DNA from 2 places in the Roseateles sp. genome. Region 1 is predicted to be linked to the other one. Evidence: riboswitches for the same ligand, from Rfam matches in the RefSeq annotation. Region 1 holds a riboswitch; the other holds the start of a gene.

Region 1 (7,156 bases):
CAGATGGGCCCAGGCGGCGCCGCTGAAGCTTTGCGACCAGCCCGGTGTGCTCGGCTGCAACTGGCCGCCCACGGTCAGCGCATTGCTGCCGGCGGGGTTGAGCTTGCGGTTCTCGACCACGGTCTCCACGGCCAGGCTGTTGCCGCTGCTGATGGCCGCGCCCAGGGCGAAGATCTTGTCGCCGAACAGGAACCAGGCCTTCTTGCCCTTGAGCGAGCTGCCGGTCACGTTGAGCGCACCGAAGTCCAGCGTGGCGATGGCGTAGCGGCCTTCGAGCTGGGCGCCGCCGACCCAGTTGCTGGTGTTCTTGATCAGGGCCCAGTTCTTGAGGGCGGCGCTGCTGCGGTCGGTGGTGGTGCCGGCCAGACGCAGCAGGTCGACCGTGGCCCAGTAGTCGCCATCAAAGGCTTGCTGGTCGGCGTTGTGCAGGCTGCTCATGCCCATGCCGGTCCACCAGGGGCGCAGGTTCTCGCCATTGCCCGATTCGTAGGCGCTGATGCGGTTGGAGAACAGGCTCAGATCGAAGCTGAAATCGGCGTGGCGCAGCACGGCGCGGTCCATGCTGGCAAAGACCTGGGCGCCGGCGCGCTCCGGCGCAGGCGTGATGCCGGTGTCGGCTTGCAGGCTGTGCAGCAGGCTGATTTCGTGGAGCGAGAATTTGGCGCAGGCGCTCTCCGGGCTCAGGGTCTGGCCGCTGTAGCAGCTCGGGCCCAGATAGCGGTTGCGCTGCAGCCAGCCCTTGACCATTTCCTTGAGCGGCTGCGCCTGGGCCGCAGGCGCGCCCTCGGCCAAGCGCAGCAGCGAGCCCATCAGGCTGCGGCCGGCGGAGTGGTTGCTGGAACTGCGCCGGGCGATGGCACGGCCGCGCACCGAGTCGGCCATGGCGCCGTCGCGCACCAGGGGGCGGAAGGCGCGCTCGGTCCAGTCGTAGACATGGCTGAGCTCCGGGTCGTCCGGCGCCCAGAGGCTGCCGTTCAAGAGCAGCAGCAGGCGCGAGAGGCTGTCCAGCATCACCAGGCCGTAGCTGCCGGTGTAGGCCACATAGTTGTGCTGGATGAAGGAGCCGTCGGCGTAGAAGCCATCGCCCTGGGTGACATCGGGCAGGGTCTGGCTGATGGCGTCGCGGGCGTGGCGCAGGCGCTCGTCCGAGTCGCCGAGCGCGCCGCGCACGCCGATGATCAAGGCCTTGTCCAGGCGATTGGCGCCGGTCTCTTCCAGGCTGGGCTGGTTGCCGCGGTAGGTGGCGTCGGGCACGTAGAAGTCCACGCTGGCCAGGTAGCGCTCGCGTTCGGTCGCGCTGAGCTCTGCGTGCATGACCGTGAGGATGCTGGTCAGGGCCTGAGGCGCGCCGATCTCCCAATCCCACCAGTTGCCGTAGCGGGCGAGGCCGGGGCGGTAGCGGTTGGCGTGCATCCAGGCCAGGCCGTCCTGGATGGCTTCGGCCAGGTCTGTGCGGCCTTGGAGCCGCGAGCCCGGCGAGGCGTAGGCGCGCGCCATCAGCAGCAGGCGCGCGTAGTGGCTGGTCAGCACCGAGGCGTCGCTGCTGCTTTGCAGGTCGGGCCACAGGCCGGGCGTGGTGCTGGCCAGGTTCATGTTTTGCCAGTGCAGCTCGGCCTTGTCGGCCAGCTCTGTCGCGGCGGCCTGCCACTCGGGCAAGGTGGGCGCAGCGCGGCCGGCGCCGGTGAGTTGCTGCTGCCAGCGCGTGCGCAGCTCGGCATAGCTGCTGCTGTCTTGGGCATGCGCGCCCTGCAGGGTCAGGCTGCAGGCCAGGGCCAGCAGGGTGGGGCGCCAGAAGCTTGGGCGCGGAATCGTTGGGGTCATGGTCTCGTCTCCTCAGTGATGGCCTGCGGGTATGTTGTAGGCATGTTATTTGAGGTGAACGTTAACAGTTTGCGCACGACGCAAAGCTAGGGTTGTCGCCAGGGCCTCCAGGGCCTCCAGTTGGCCTGGGGCCCCGTGCGGGCTTATTCGCTCTTGGCGGCCGGCAGATCCTTGGGCGCGCCGAACATGAAGCAGTCGATGAAGCTGAAGTAGAGCGAGGCGTAGAACACCGTCGTCAGCAGCAGACCCGCCGGCATGGCGACCAGGGCCACGTACTGGCCCAGACCCAGAACGCCGAGCAAGACGCTCAACACGCCCGACAAACCCAGGACCGCGCTGGCCCAGAGCAAGGCGTTGTAGGCAAAAGCGCCCTTGTTGCGCCAGACGCCCAGGGTGCTGGAGAACAGCGCCTGCAGCAGACCTTGGCCGCCCCAGTGCACCAGGGCTGGTGCGTGCCAGAAGGGGATCGACACCAGGCCGGCCAGGCCCAGACGGGTGACGGCGCCCCAGAACAGGCGCGGGTCGGACGTGACGGCTTCAATCTCGGCGGCCGGTGCCTCCTTGCCCATCAGCACCTGCAACTGCTCCAGCGTGCCGCCGTCCACCCATTCGGACAGCAGGCTGATGCCGACCGTGGCCAGGGCATAGAGGGCGCCCAGCATCAGCTGGGTGTTGCGCCGCTCCCGGGTCAGGCGCAGCGGCGCCAGGAAGACCGCGGCTGTTGGTGTTTTTTCCTGCAGAACCAGGTGGGTGGCCAACATGAAGCCCAGGGACAGCAAGGGCACGGCCATCAGCACCATGACGATGCCGACGCCGGGCAGCAGCAGCAAGGCGAAGGCCAGGAACACAAATGTGGCGAACAGGCTTGCCAGGGCCATGGGGCGGCGCTGGAAGACTTTCATGCCATGCCGTATCCACAGCTGGCCATTGCGGGCGGGCACGGTCTGCAGATGCAGGACCATGGGGTTGGTGGGGCGACTGGCTTCGCTCATTCCGTCAGATCACTCGATGTTGGGTGGGGGATGCGGCCTCAGGCCGGCAGCGCATGCCAGGCACGCGCGATGCGTTCGCGCAGCACGCGCTCGAAATGGGCTGGGTCGTGGGGCTTGAGCATGCTGGCTTGGCGCGGCAGGTACACATCCCAGAGCCGCGAGATCCAGAAGCGCAGAGCCGCGGCACGCAGCAGGCCCGGCAGCAGGCGGTGTTCGGTGCCGCTCAAGGGGCGCACGGTTTCATAGGCTTGCACAAAGGCCTGGGCGCGGGCTTCGTCGAGGCGGCCGCTGGCCAGGTCGATGCACCAGTCGTTCAGGCACACGGCCAGGTCGAAGAGCCAGGTGTCAACGCCGGCGAAGTAGAAATCGAAGAAGCCGCTCAAGCGCTCGCGCCCGGGCAGGGTCTGGACACCGGCCTCCTGCGGCACCGGCTCGAACATCACGTTGTCGCGGAACAGATCGGCGTGGATGGGGCCGCGCGGCAAGTCCGCATAGCCGGCCGAGGCGGCCAGCTGCTGCTGGTAGGCCAGCTCGCTGCTGAGCAGCTCTGCTTGTTCCGGCGCCAGAAAGGGCAGGATCACGGGCACGGTCTCATTCCACCAGGCCAGGCCGCGCAGATTGGCTTGCTGCAGGGGGAAATCCTGGCCGGCCAGATGCATGCGGGCCAGCTCGGCGCCGACTTGCTGGCAGTGGTGCAGGTCGGGCGCCAGCTGGTGGCCGCCGCGCAGCTTGTTGACCACGGCGGCCGGCTTGCCTTGCAGCTCGAAGAGGATGGTGCCGCTGGCATCGGCCTGCGGGTCCGGCACGGCCAGGCCGCGCGTGGCCAGGTGTTTCATCAGCTGCAGGTAGAAGGGCAGCTGCTCGAAGCTCAGGCGCTCGAACAGGGTCAGCACAAACTCGCCGCGCTCGGTGCTCAGGAAATAGTTGGTGTTCTCGATGCCGGCGCCGATGCCGCGCAAGCCCAGCACCGCACCCAGGTTCAGGCGCTTGCTCAGGGCTTGAGCCTGATCCAGCGTCACTTCAGTAAATACAGCCATGTCAGCACTGCCGGAGCAGGAAGGGTGAAGCCGCAGCGCCGGGCCGGTGCCTCGGAGGCCGGCCGGCGCGCAGTCTTCAGAAGTTGAAGAGGTTCCAGACGCGTTTGCCGCCGCCGCCGCGGGTCGAGCCCGGGCCGGCCGACAGGTCGCGGCCGCCATCGACCATGAGGATTTCGTAGCCGGGCAAATTGCTGTTCTTGGGCTGGACCGTGACCTTCTGGGTCTGGCCTCGCACCCGCGTCTCTTCGATACGGGTGCTGTCGTCCTCGATCACAGCAACGCTCACACGGGCGTCGGCCGCGCCTGCCGCGGCAGTTGTCGGGGCACTTGCCAGGGCGGATTCGGGCGCCTGGGTAGGCTTCGCCGGCGCCGGATCGGCGGCTTGGGCCACGGCACTCAGCAGGGCCAGGACGGCCGGCAGTGATCGAAACCAAAAGGTCGAGGAGTTCATGTTTGCATTCTAGGGCCGGGGGCCCGGCGCCGCTGTCGGCAGGGTCGCTGCCCAGGCCGCGCGGTCGCGGTTGTCTTTGCCTAACCCGCAGTTCGCACAGTGCTTGTTCGGGCGCGCGGTTTTGCGCTAGGATGCGGCCCTGTTGGTGCTCGTGGGACTCCCAAAAGTCCTGCAGTTAAACGGGAATCAGTAGATGCAAGCCGTCCATTCGGACCTTGCCTGACTGAGCTGCCCCCGCAACGGTGCGTGAACGAAGCGGCCTGGCCTAGCGCCAAGCCGGCCTCAGGGTTCATCTCAAGCCACTGGATGTTGTTGTTTGCATCTGGGAAGGCGATGGACTCGATTTCACCAGCCCGGATACCGGCCAACGAAGCGGTGCGCCGCAGCCCTTGGGCTGCCGCACCATGTGGCGAAAACCTGCGGGGAAGCGGGCGATCGCGCTGTTTCGGTGTCTCTACCCATGGATTCCTCCCCCTCCTAGGCCCTGATCGGGTCTGAGTTTCAGGTCTTCGCTCGCCGTGCCTTGTGGCGCAGCCAGCCGGGATCGGCCTCGTCCTTGGCGCTCGTTCGCCTGCGGATTGCGGCCGGTCGGCTGAAGCTGCCGCATGGCCGCTCGCGCCCCGCGCCTCGCGCCTGTGGGCGCGCCGGCCCTGGCTAAGCCCGCTCCCACCCTGTCTTGAATTTCCCTCGCTGACGCGTGCGTCCGGCCCTGGCCGTGGCTTGCGCGTTGCTTCGCCTTGCGCGGCCGTCCGCCGCGCTGCCTTCTCGTCTCTTCACCCACCTTCATTTGCCGGAGCTGCCGCCATGCACATCGAACCCGGGCTGATCGCCCCCGCCAAGCTGACCCTGGCCGCCGCCGTGGCCGGCCCCTTGCTGCTGGCTTATCTGCCGCCGCTGTTCAAGCAGCCGGCCCTCTTGCTGCGCACCCTGCTGGCGGCGCTGTTCTTTTCGCTGTTCATGCAGGCCTTCCATATGAAGGCCGGGCCGTCCGAGCTGCATTTCCTCGGCGCCATGCCGCTCTACCTGAGCTTCGGCTTTGTGCCGACGCTCTTGGGCCTGGCCCTCGGCCTGCTGCTGCAAGGCCTGGTGTTCGAGCCGCAGGATCTCGTGCATCTGGCGGTCAACTCGCTCTCGCTGATGCTGCCGCTGATGGCCGTGCATTACGGCCTGGCCCAGCGCCTGGTCCACGGCGAGCGGCCCATCACCGTCAAGACCCTGCTGCAACTGGACAGCGCCTACTACGGCGGCGTGATCGCCATGGTGGGCTTCTGGCTGGCCATCGGCCAGGGTGAGACCAGCGTGGTCGAGTGGGCGCGCTTTGCCTTGGCCTACGCGCCGGTCGTGCTGCTGGAGCCCGTGGTGACGCTGGGCACGCTGTGGCTGCTGCGCCCGGCCGGCTTGCTGCGCCGCCAGGCGTTCGCCGCGCTGTGCTTCGCGCCCTCGGCCAGCCGCGCATGAGCGAGGCGCGAGCCGAGCCCGGCACGGTCTGGTTCGTCGGCGCCGGCCCGGGCGACCCGGACCTGATCACGGTCAAGGGCCGCGCTCTGATCGAGCGCGCCGGCGCCATCCTGTTTGCCGGCTCCCTGGTCGACGAGGCGGCCACGCGCTGGGCGCCGCCGGGTTGCGAGATCGCCGACTCGAAAGGCATGACGCTGGACCAGATGTCGGCCTGGCTGATCGAGCGCGCCGCGTGCCACGACACCGTGCTGCGTCTGCAGACCGGCGACCCGGCGCTCTACGGCGCGCTGATGGAGCTGGTTCAGCCGCTCGATGCGGCCGGCGTGCCGCTGCGTGTGGTGCCGGGCGTGTCTTCGGCCATGGCCTCGGCCGCGGCGGCGGTGGAGACCTTCACCCTGCCGGAGCTGACGCAGACGGTGATCTTCACCCGCGTGGCCGGGCGCACGCCCATGCCGGCGGGCGAGGACCTGGCGGCCCTGGCCGCGCACCGCTGCACCTTGTGCATCTTTCTGTCCATCACCTTGCTGGGCCAGCTCACGGCCGAGCTGCGCGCGGCCGGCTGGGCCGAGGACGCGCCCATCCTGGTGGTGCACAAGGCCTCCTGGCCGGGCGAGGAGCAGATCCTGCGCGCCACCCTGGCCGATGTGAAACAGCGCTGCCGCGAGGCCGGCATCGTCAGCCAGTCCATGGTCATCGCCAGCCCGACCCTGGGCTCGCGCCACTGGCCCGAGCTGGCCAAGTCCAAGCTCTACGACCCCAGCTTCACCCACCGCTTCCGCCGCGCCAGCGAGCCGGCCCAGCCCGAACTCTGAGGCGAACTCACCATGTCAATCACCCCGAACGAAACCATCCTGCTGGTCGGCCACGGCTCGCGCGAAGCCGGCGCCAACGACGAGATCGAGGCCTTTGCCCAGCAATGGCGCCAGCGTCAGCCGGGCTGGCGCATCGAGGTCTGCTTCATCGAATTTGCGCCGGTGATGTTGCACAGCGGCCTGCGCCGCGCCGCCGCCGGCGCGCAGCGCGTGCTGGTGCTGCCGCTGATCCTCAATGCCGCGGGGCATGTGAAGATGGACATCCCGCAGGCCATCGACAGCGCGCGTCTGGACTGCCCTGGCACGCAGTTTCTCTATGCCCCGCATCTGAGCGCCTGCGACCCCATCCTCGCCCTGCTCAAGCGCCGCCTGCGCCAGGCCATGATGAGCCTGGACATGCCCGACCCGCGCAACACCGGCGTGGTGCTGCTGGGCCGCGGCGCCTCGGACCGCCAGGCCAATGGCGATGTGGCCAAGATGGCGCGCTGGCTGCTGGAGGAGGGCGACCATGAGCTGGTCGATGTGGCCTTCACCGGCATCACCCATCCGCGTCTGGAGCGGGTGGTGCAGCGGCAAAGCCAGCAG
Region 2 (7,156 bases), 2.9 Mb from region 1:
ATGCCAGCCCGACCGTGATCCTGCGCGCGCGCCTGGACGCCAACTGAAGCGCCCAGCCCTTGTTTCTCGCCCCTTTCTGACCTTTGCCCTCCATGCAAGCGCTCTACGACGTTCCCGCCCCCGCCAAGCTCAATCTGTTCCTGCATGTGGTGGGCAAGCGGCCGGACGGCTATCACCTGCTGCAGTCCATCTTCGCCTTGATCGATTGGGCCGACACCCTGCACTTCGAACGCCGTGGCGACGGCGTGCTGCAGCGCCATGACCAGGGCGACGCCCTGCCCGCCGACGACCTGTGCCTGCGCGCCGCCCGCGCGCTGCAGCAGCAAAGCGGCTGCACGCTGGGCGCGGACATCCATATCGAAAAGCGCTTGCCGGCCGGCGCGGGCATGGGCGGCGGATCGTCTGACGCCGCCTCGACCCTGCTTGCTCTGAACCGGCTCTGGGGCCTGAATTGGCCGCTGTCGCGCCTGCTGCCCCTGGGCCTGAGCCTGGGCGCCGATGTGCCGTTTTTCCTCGGCGGCAGCCATGCTTTTGTCGAAGGCATCGGCGAAATCCTGCATCCGATCGAGCTGCCGGAGATGAGCTTTGCCGTGGTGAAACCGGCCGCCAGCATCCCCACACAGAAAATATTTTCGAGCCCCCTCTTGGCAAGATCAAAATCCGTGGCTATAGTAGCGGGCTTTCCTGCACACAACAGCAGCGACGACAAAACCAAGAAATTGGAGCTGTCTGAAGATGCTGGCGCCCTGACAAGCGCAGTGAGCCTGGACTCCGAAGGAGTTAAGAAACTCTTGAATGGCTTTGGTCGCAATGACCTGCAAAAGCCGGCCGAGGACTTCTGCCCCGAGGTGGCACAGGCACTCGAACTGTTGGAATCGCGATTCGGCAACAGCCGGATGACGGGTTCAGGCAGTGCGGTATTTGCAAGAGTCGACGCTTCAGAGCGCACTCCAGAAAATGCCCATGAGTACGGGAAAGACGGGATTGACTACCGTAAAAAAAATCAGCTGATTTCGGGTTTGCCCACTCACTGGTCTGGTAGAATTTGCCGCAGTCTGAATCGCCACCCTTTGCAGGGTTGGGCTGAAAAAGACTGACACAAGTTATGGGGTGCTGCAGCTCTGCAGTGTCCTGTGTAGGGGAGTCGCCAAGTTGGTTAAGGCATCGGATTTTGATTCCGACATGCGAAGGTTCGAATCCTTCTTCCCCTGCCAAATTTCTTTCTCGTAGATACCCACCCGGACACGCTGGCTGGCCACGGGTCCTTGACCCAAAGGATGGCCCGTGCTGCTCAATACCGTCCTCTTCACCGGTAACGCCAATCCGGTGCTCTCCCAAGAAATCGCCACACATCTGGGCCTCGAGCTCGGCAAGGCTGTGGTCGGTCGCTTCTCCGATGGTGAAGTCACGGTCGAGATCCAGCAAAACGTTCGCGCTCGCGACGTCTTCGTCATCCAGCCCACTTGCGCGCCGACGAACGAGAACCTGATGGAACTGCTGATCATGGTTGATGCCCTGAAGCGCGCCAGCGCTCGCCGCATCACTGCCGTGATCCCCTACTACGGTTACGCCCGCCAGGACCGCCGCCCCCGTTCGACCCGCGTGCCGATCTCGGCGAAAGTGGTGGCCAATTTGCTGGAAACCGTCGGTGTCGAGCGCGTCCTGACTATGGACTTGCACGCCGACCAGATCCAAGGCTTCTTCGACATCCCGGTCGACAACATCTACGCCTCGCCCGTGCTGCTGTCGGACCTGAAGGCCCGCAACTACAGCAATCTGGTGGTGGTCAGCCCCGACGTTGGCGGTGTGGTGCGCGCACGCGCCCTGGCCAAGCAGCTGGGTTGCGACCTGGCCATCATCGACAAGCGCCGTCCGGCCGCCAATGTTTCGGAAGTGATGCACGTCATCGGTGAGATCGACGGCCGCAACTGCGTGATCATGGACGACATGATCGACACGGCAGGCACCCTGGTGAAGGCCGCTGAAGTGCTGAAGGACCGTGGCGCCAAGAGCGTGTTCGCCTACTGCACCCACCCCATCCTGTCGGGTCCGGCCATCGAGCGCATCTCCAAGTCGCACCTGGACGAAGTCGTCATCAGCAACACCATTCCGCTGAACGACGCCGCCAAGGCCTGCGGCAAGATCCGCCAGTTGTCGGTTGCCTTCCTGTTCGCCGAAACCATCCGCCGCATCTCGGACGGTGAGTCGGTCACCTCGCTGTTTAGCGAGCAGAACAACAATTTCTAAGCAATTTTTGGGCGACGCAGCGTTCAGCCGCGGCGCCCGAATCACATGCAGTCGCAGTACGGACTGCATTTCACTGAGCAGCCTGGTCGCGGGCGCTCAACACCATGAACACCGCTTGCGGTGTTCAGCCCTTTTGGAGTCACTATGAAATTCACCGCTTTTGAGCGCAATCTGCAGGGGACCGGAGCGAGCCGCCGCCTGCGCATTGCCGGCCGCGTTCCTGGTATCGTTTTCGGCGCTGGCGCTCCTGCCAACATCGAACTGGACCACAACGCCCTGTTCCACGCCCTGAAGAAGGAAGCCTTCCACAGCACCATCCTCGAGATGGAACTGAACGGCGCCGTCACGCAAGTTCTGCTGCGCGACTTCCAACTGCACCCCTACAAGCCGCAAGTCCTGCACTGCGACTTCCAGCGCGTGGACGGCACCACCAAGATCACCAAGAAGATCCCGCTGCACTTCATCGGCGAAGACACTTCGCCCGCTGTGAAGACCGACCACTGCACGGTCAACCACATCATCACCGAGCTGCAGATCACCTGCCTGGCTCAGCAACTGCCCGCTTTCATCGAAGTGGACCTGAGCGGCCTGACCAAGGGTCACTCGGTGCACGTCAATGACCTGAAGATCCCCGCAGGTATCAAGGTCGTGACGCACGGCAAGCCGAACCCCGTGGTCGCCACGCCGGTGGAGCCCGTGGTTGAAGTCGTGGTGGCCGCAGTTGCCGCTCCGGCCGACGACGGCAAGAAGAAGAAGAAGAAGTAATTCTTCTCCCCTTCCCGCACTGCCCTGCCGATTTGCCCCGCTCACGCGCGGCATCGGCATCAAGAAGAAGGCCCTGCTCTGCGGGGCCTTTTTTGTTTCATTCCAATGCTTGAAACCTGAGCTGCCACCGGCGCCAGCGCCGACAGCCACAAGGCCATAATCTTTCGCATGAGCATCCGACTCTTTGTTGGCCTGGGCAACCCGGGCGCCGAGTACGAAGACACCCGCCATAACGCCGGTTTCTGGTGGACCGATGCGCTGGCGCGCAAGCTGGGCACCACCCTGCAGCCCGAGCGCAATTACCACGGCCTGTGCGCTCGCGTGAACAACGCGCCCGGCAGCGACGGCCCGGTCTGGCTGCTGCAGCCCATGACCTATATGAACCTCTCGGGCAAGTCGGTGGCCGCGCTGGCGCGCTTCTTCAAGATCGAGCCCGAACAGATCCTGGCGGTTCACGACGAGCTCGATCTGCTGCCCGGAGAGATGAAGTTCAAGCAAGGCGGTGGCAACGGCGGCCACAACGGCTTGAAGGACATGCAGGCCCAGCTGGGCTCGGCCAATTTCTGGCGTCTGCGCCTGGGCATCGGACACCCGGGCCACAAGGGCGAGGTGGCCGGCTATGTGCTGCGCAAGCCCCCGCTGTCGGAGCGCGAGCTGTTGCAGGACTGCATCGCCAAATCCATGGACGCCGTCGAGTTGATGCTGAGCGGTCAGATGGACAAGGCACTGGCCAAGATCCACGCCAAGCCGCCACGACCCAAGCCACCCAAGCCAGTCAGCAAGCCAGATGCTGACACCGTGTCCAGCAATGCTCCCGCACCCGGTCCAACGGATCTGAAAGTGAGCTGATCATGCACAGCGCCCCGCAGCCCCGCCCCTTCGGTCACCTCACCGCAGCGGCCCTGGCTGCGGTCCTGGCGCTGCCGCTCAGCAGCACCGTCATGGCGCAGAGCCAGACACGCAGCACGACGATCTACCGCTGCGGCCCAGACGGGCGAGACCTGCGCGACGCCCCTTGCCCCGAGGCAGCCGACAAGGCGCCCCAATCCCTCAGCTTCGACCAGCCCAGTGCCGCCGACCGGCGTGCCGCCCAAGAACTCGCCCAGCGGGATGCAAGGCGAGCTCGCGAGCTCGAAGTGCAGCGCCAGCAGCAAGAGGCCGAAGCCCGGCACCGGGCGGCTCCTGCCATCGCCATCCATGGCCGAGGCCAGCCTCCCGCAACAGCTGCCGCCCCCAGCAAGCAGGCGCAGGCCCCGACGCCGCCCAAGCCACCCAAAGGCCCCAAGCCACCAAAGACACCCAAGGCGCCAAAGGTGAGCCAGCCGGGCAAAGCCGCCAAGCCCGCCTCTGCGGCAAGCTAGAATCTCGCCGTTGGTGCTCGTGCAGGCATTCATGTCTGTGCAGTTAAACGGGAATCAGAAAGGCCGCGCTCCCACGGAGCCATGCCCAACCTGAGCTGTCCCCGCAACGGTAAGTGAACGAGTTCGACAACGCCCGCCGGGCGCCCGCTCGCACCTCAGCCTCTGTCAACAATCCACTGATGCCTCAAGGCATTGGGAAGGACACAGCAGGCCATGTTCACCAGCCCGGATACCGGCCAACAACGTGGTGCGCCGCGTGCCCATGCCCGAACCGGGCTGGTGCCGCAGCACATCGTTCAACAGGCGCTCAGCGGGTGAGCTGGCGCCTGGCAGTCTTGCTTGTTTCTCGTTCACATGACCTCTTCTGTCCGGCCCCAGGCCCGCACTCAGGCGCGCGCGTCCTTGTCCGCTTCTGCCGCATCCACCTCCCGCTTGTCTTCGATCACGCAGCGCAGCCTGCCATTTGCGCTGACGGCCCTGGCGGCACTCAGCCAAGCGCCCGTGCAAGCACAAACCACGGCCATGGGCCCCAGCAAGCTGAGCTCGGTGGTGGTCACGGCCACGCGCAGCAAGCTCGACCTCAACCAGGTGCTGGCCGACGTCACCGTGCTGACGCGCGCCGACATCGAGCGCCAAGGCTTCGGCAACCTCGCCGATCTGCTGAGCCGCCAGTCCTGCGTCGAAATCGTGCGCAACGGCAACCCCGGCAGCAGCACCAGCCTGTTCACCCGCGGCGCCAACACCCAGCACACCTTGCTGCTGGTGGACGGCGTGCGCATGGACACCCAGGGCGGCAGCGGTGGCCCGGCCTGGGAGGCCATCCCCCTGTCCATGATCGAGCGCATCGAAATCGTGCGCGGCGCGGCCAGCAGCGTCTACGGCTCGGACGCCGTGGCCGGCGTGGTCCAGGTCTTCACCCGCAAGTCCACGGGCAAGCCCCTGGTCGACATCGGCGCCGCCATCGGCTCGCTGGGCACGGTCAAGGCCGATTTCAATGCCAGCGGCTTGCTGGGCGACTTCGACTACGCCTTCGGCCTCGCCAATGAATACTCCGAAGGCTTCAACATCCGCAAGGTCAGCAATGACCCGGCCTACACGCCGGACATCGACGACTGGCGCAACTACAGCCTGAATGCGCGCCTAGGCTACCAGCTGAACCGCCAACACCGCGTGGAACTGGTCAACACCAGCGCGGCCACCGATGCGGCCTACGACGCTTCGGCCAAGCCCAAGGCCGGTGTCAGCGACCGCAATCTGCACCGCACCCAGATCACGCGCGCCCTGTGGAGCGCGCAGTGGAATGCGGACTTGCAGACCGAGCTGAGCCAGGGCGTGTCGACCGAGCGTTATGAAACGCAGACCAACAAGGCCAGTACCTATCTGACCGAAACCCGCGTGCGCCAGACCGCCCTGAGCGGCAGCTACAAGCTGGGCGCGAGCCTCGGCCAGATCAACGGTCTGCTGGAACGCCGCAGCGACGAGCTGGTGAACTCCGGCCTGCGCAAAGACGTCGGCGGCCGCGCCGACCGTCATCAGGACGCGGTGGCCCTCGCCTATCTGCTGAGCCTGGGCAGCGTGGACTTCCAGCTTCACGCCCGTCATGACGATGACAGTGACTTCGGCGGCACCAACACGGGCACGGTCGCGACCGGCTGGCGCTTCGCCAGCGGCTGGCGTGCCTGGGCCAGCGCCGGCACCGCCTTCCGCGCGCCGACGCTGTACCAGATCTTCAGCGAATACGGCCCCAAGCCCGGCGTGGCGGCCCTGAGCCCCGAGCGCGGCCGCAACTCCGAGCTGGGCCTGAACTACAGCAACGGTGACAGCGAGCTGGGCCTGACGGTCTACAACAACCGCATCCGCGACCTGATCACCTGGGACAGCGGCTTTGCCGCCAACTGCATCTCCACCTTCGGCGGCTGCTACGGCAATCTGGCCAAGGTGACGCTGCGCGGCGTCAGCCTGCAGGGCGAGACCCGCTTCGCCGGTCTGCGCCTGCAGGGTTCGCTGGACTGGCAGGATCCGCGTGATGTGGGCACCGACAAGATCCTCGGCCGCCGTTCGCGCACGCACGGCACCTTGCGCGTGGAAAAGACCCTGGACCAGTGGACCGCCGGCGCGCAAGTGCAGGCCAATGGCAAGCGCTTCGATGACCACGCGAACAAGAAGCCGATGGGCGGCTACGCGCTGCTGAATCTGGATGCGGGTTACCGCATCAACAAGCAGCTGCGCGTGCAGATCAATCTCGACAACGCGCTGAACAAGAGCTACGAGACGGCCCAGGGTTATGCCCAGGCGCCGCGCACCGTGCTGTTCAGCCTGCGCTACAGCTCCGAGCTCTGAAGCCAGCGCCAGCGAGTCCGGCATGAGCACAACAGCAGCAGACCACCAGCTGATCGTCGGCGGCCAGCGCAGCGGCAAGAGCCGCCATGCCGAGCGCCTGGCCCAGCGCTGGCTGAAGGCCTCGCCGGCGCATGAGGTCTGCGTGCTGGCCACGGCCCAGGCCTGGGACGAGGAGATGCGCCAGCGCATTGCCCGCCACCAGGCCGACCGCCCGGCCGGCATTGCCACGGTGGAGGTGCCGCTGTCGCTGACCCGCGCCCTGCGCGCGCAGAGCGCGCCGGGCCGGCTGCTGCTGGTGGACTGCCTGACCCTGTGGCTGACCAACTGGCTGATGCCCATGGACGGCCGGCCCGACCGCGCCGCCTGGGAGGCCGAGCGCAGCGCGCTGCTGGCCGCCCTGCCCGAGCTGAGCTCGCCGGTGCTCTTCGTGTCCAACGAGGTGG

Evidence for each region. A riboswitch is a leader RNA that binds a small molecule or an ion and turns the genes downstream of it on or off. The one in region 1 is predicted to bind cobalamin.
Region 2: another riboswitch for cobalamin. It lies ahead of ACQY39_RS07980 (TonB-dependent receptor domain-containing protein); the one in region 1 lies ahead of ACQY39_RS20450 (energy-coupling factor ABC transporter permease).

What each region holds. Positions count from the first base shown of each region.
Region 1 covers NZ_OZ253537.1:4,750,998-4,758,153, reverse strand. Annotated here, with positions in the region: gene ACQY39_RS20470 (polysaccharide lyase 8 family protein) at 1-1,821, opposite strand, end outside; gene ACQY39_RS20465 (BPSS1780 family membrane protein) at 1,965-2,813, opposite strand; gene ACQY39_RS20460 (homoserine kinase) at 2,852-3,850, opposite strand; gene ACQY39_RS20455 (hypothetical protein) at 3,927-4,301, opposite strand; cobalamin riboswitch at 4,428-4,684, shown strand; gene ACQY39_RS20450 (energy-coupling factor ABC transporter permease) at 5,106-5,759, shown strand; gene cobM (precorrin-4 C(11)-methyltransferase) at 5,756-6,571, shown strand; gene ACQY39_RS20440 (sirohydrochlorin chelatase) at 6,584-7,156, shown strand, end outside.
Region 2 covers NZ_OZ253537.1:1,846,035-1,853,190, reverse strand. Annotated here, with positions in the region: gene ACQY39_RS08015 (lipoprotein insertase outer membrane protein LolB) at 1-47, shown strand, start outside; gene ispE (4-(cytidine 5'-diphospho)-2-C-methyl-D-erythritol kinase) at 93-1,097, shown strand; tRNA gene ACQY39_RS08005 (tRNA-Gln) at 1,138-1,214, shown strand; gene ACQY39_RS08000 (ribose-phosphate pyrophosphokinase) at 1,285-2,247, shown strand; gene ACQY39_RS07995 (50S ribosomal protein L25/general stress protein Ctc) at 2,392-3,012, shown strand; gene pth (aminoacyl-tRNA hydrolase) at 3,181-3,861, shown strand; gene ACQY39_RS07985 (hypothetical protein) at 3,864-4,373, shown strand; cobalamin riboswitch at 4,368-4,628, shown strand; gene ACQY39_RS07980 (TonB-dependent receptor domain-containing protein) at 4,728-6,713, shown strand; gene cobU (bifunctional adenosylcobinamide kinase/adenosylcobinamide-phosphate guanylyltransferase) at 6,736-7,156, shown strand, end outside.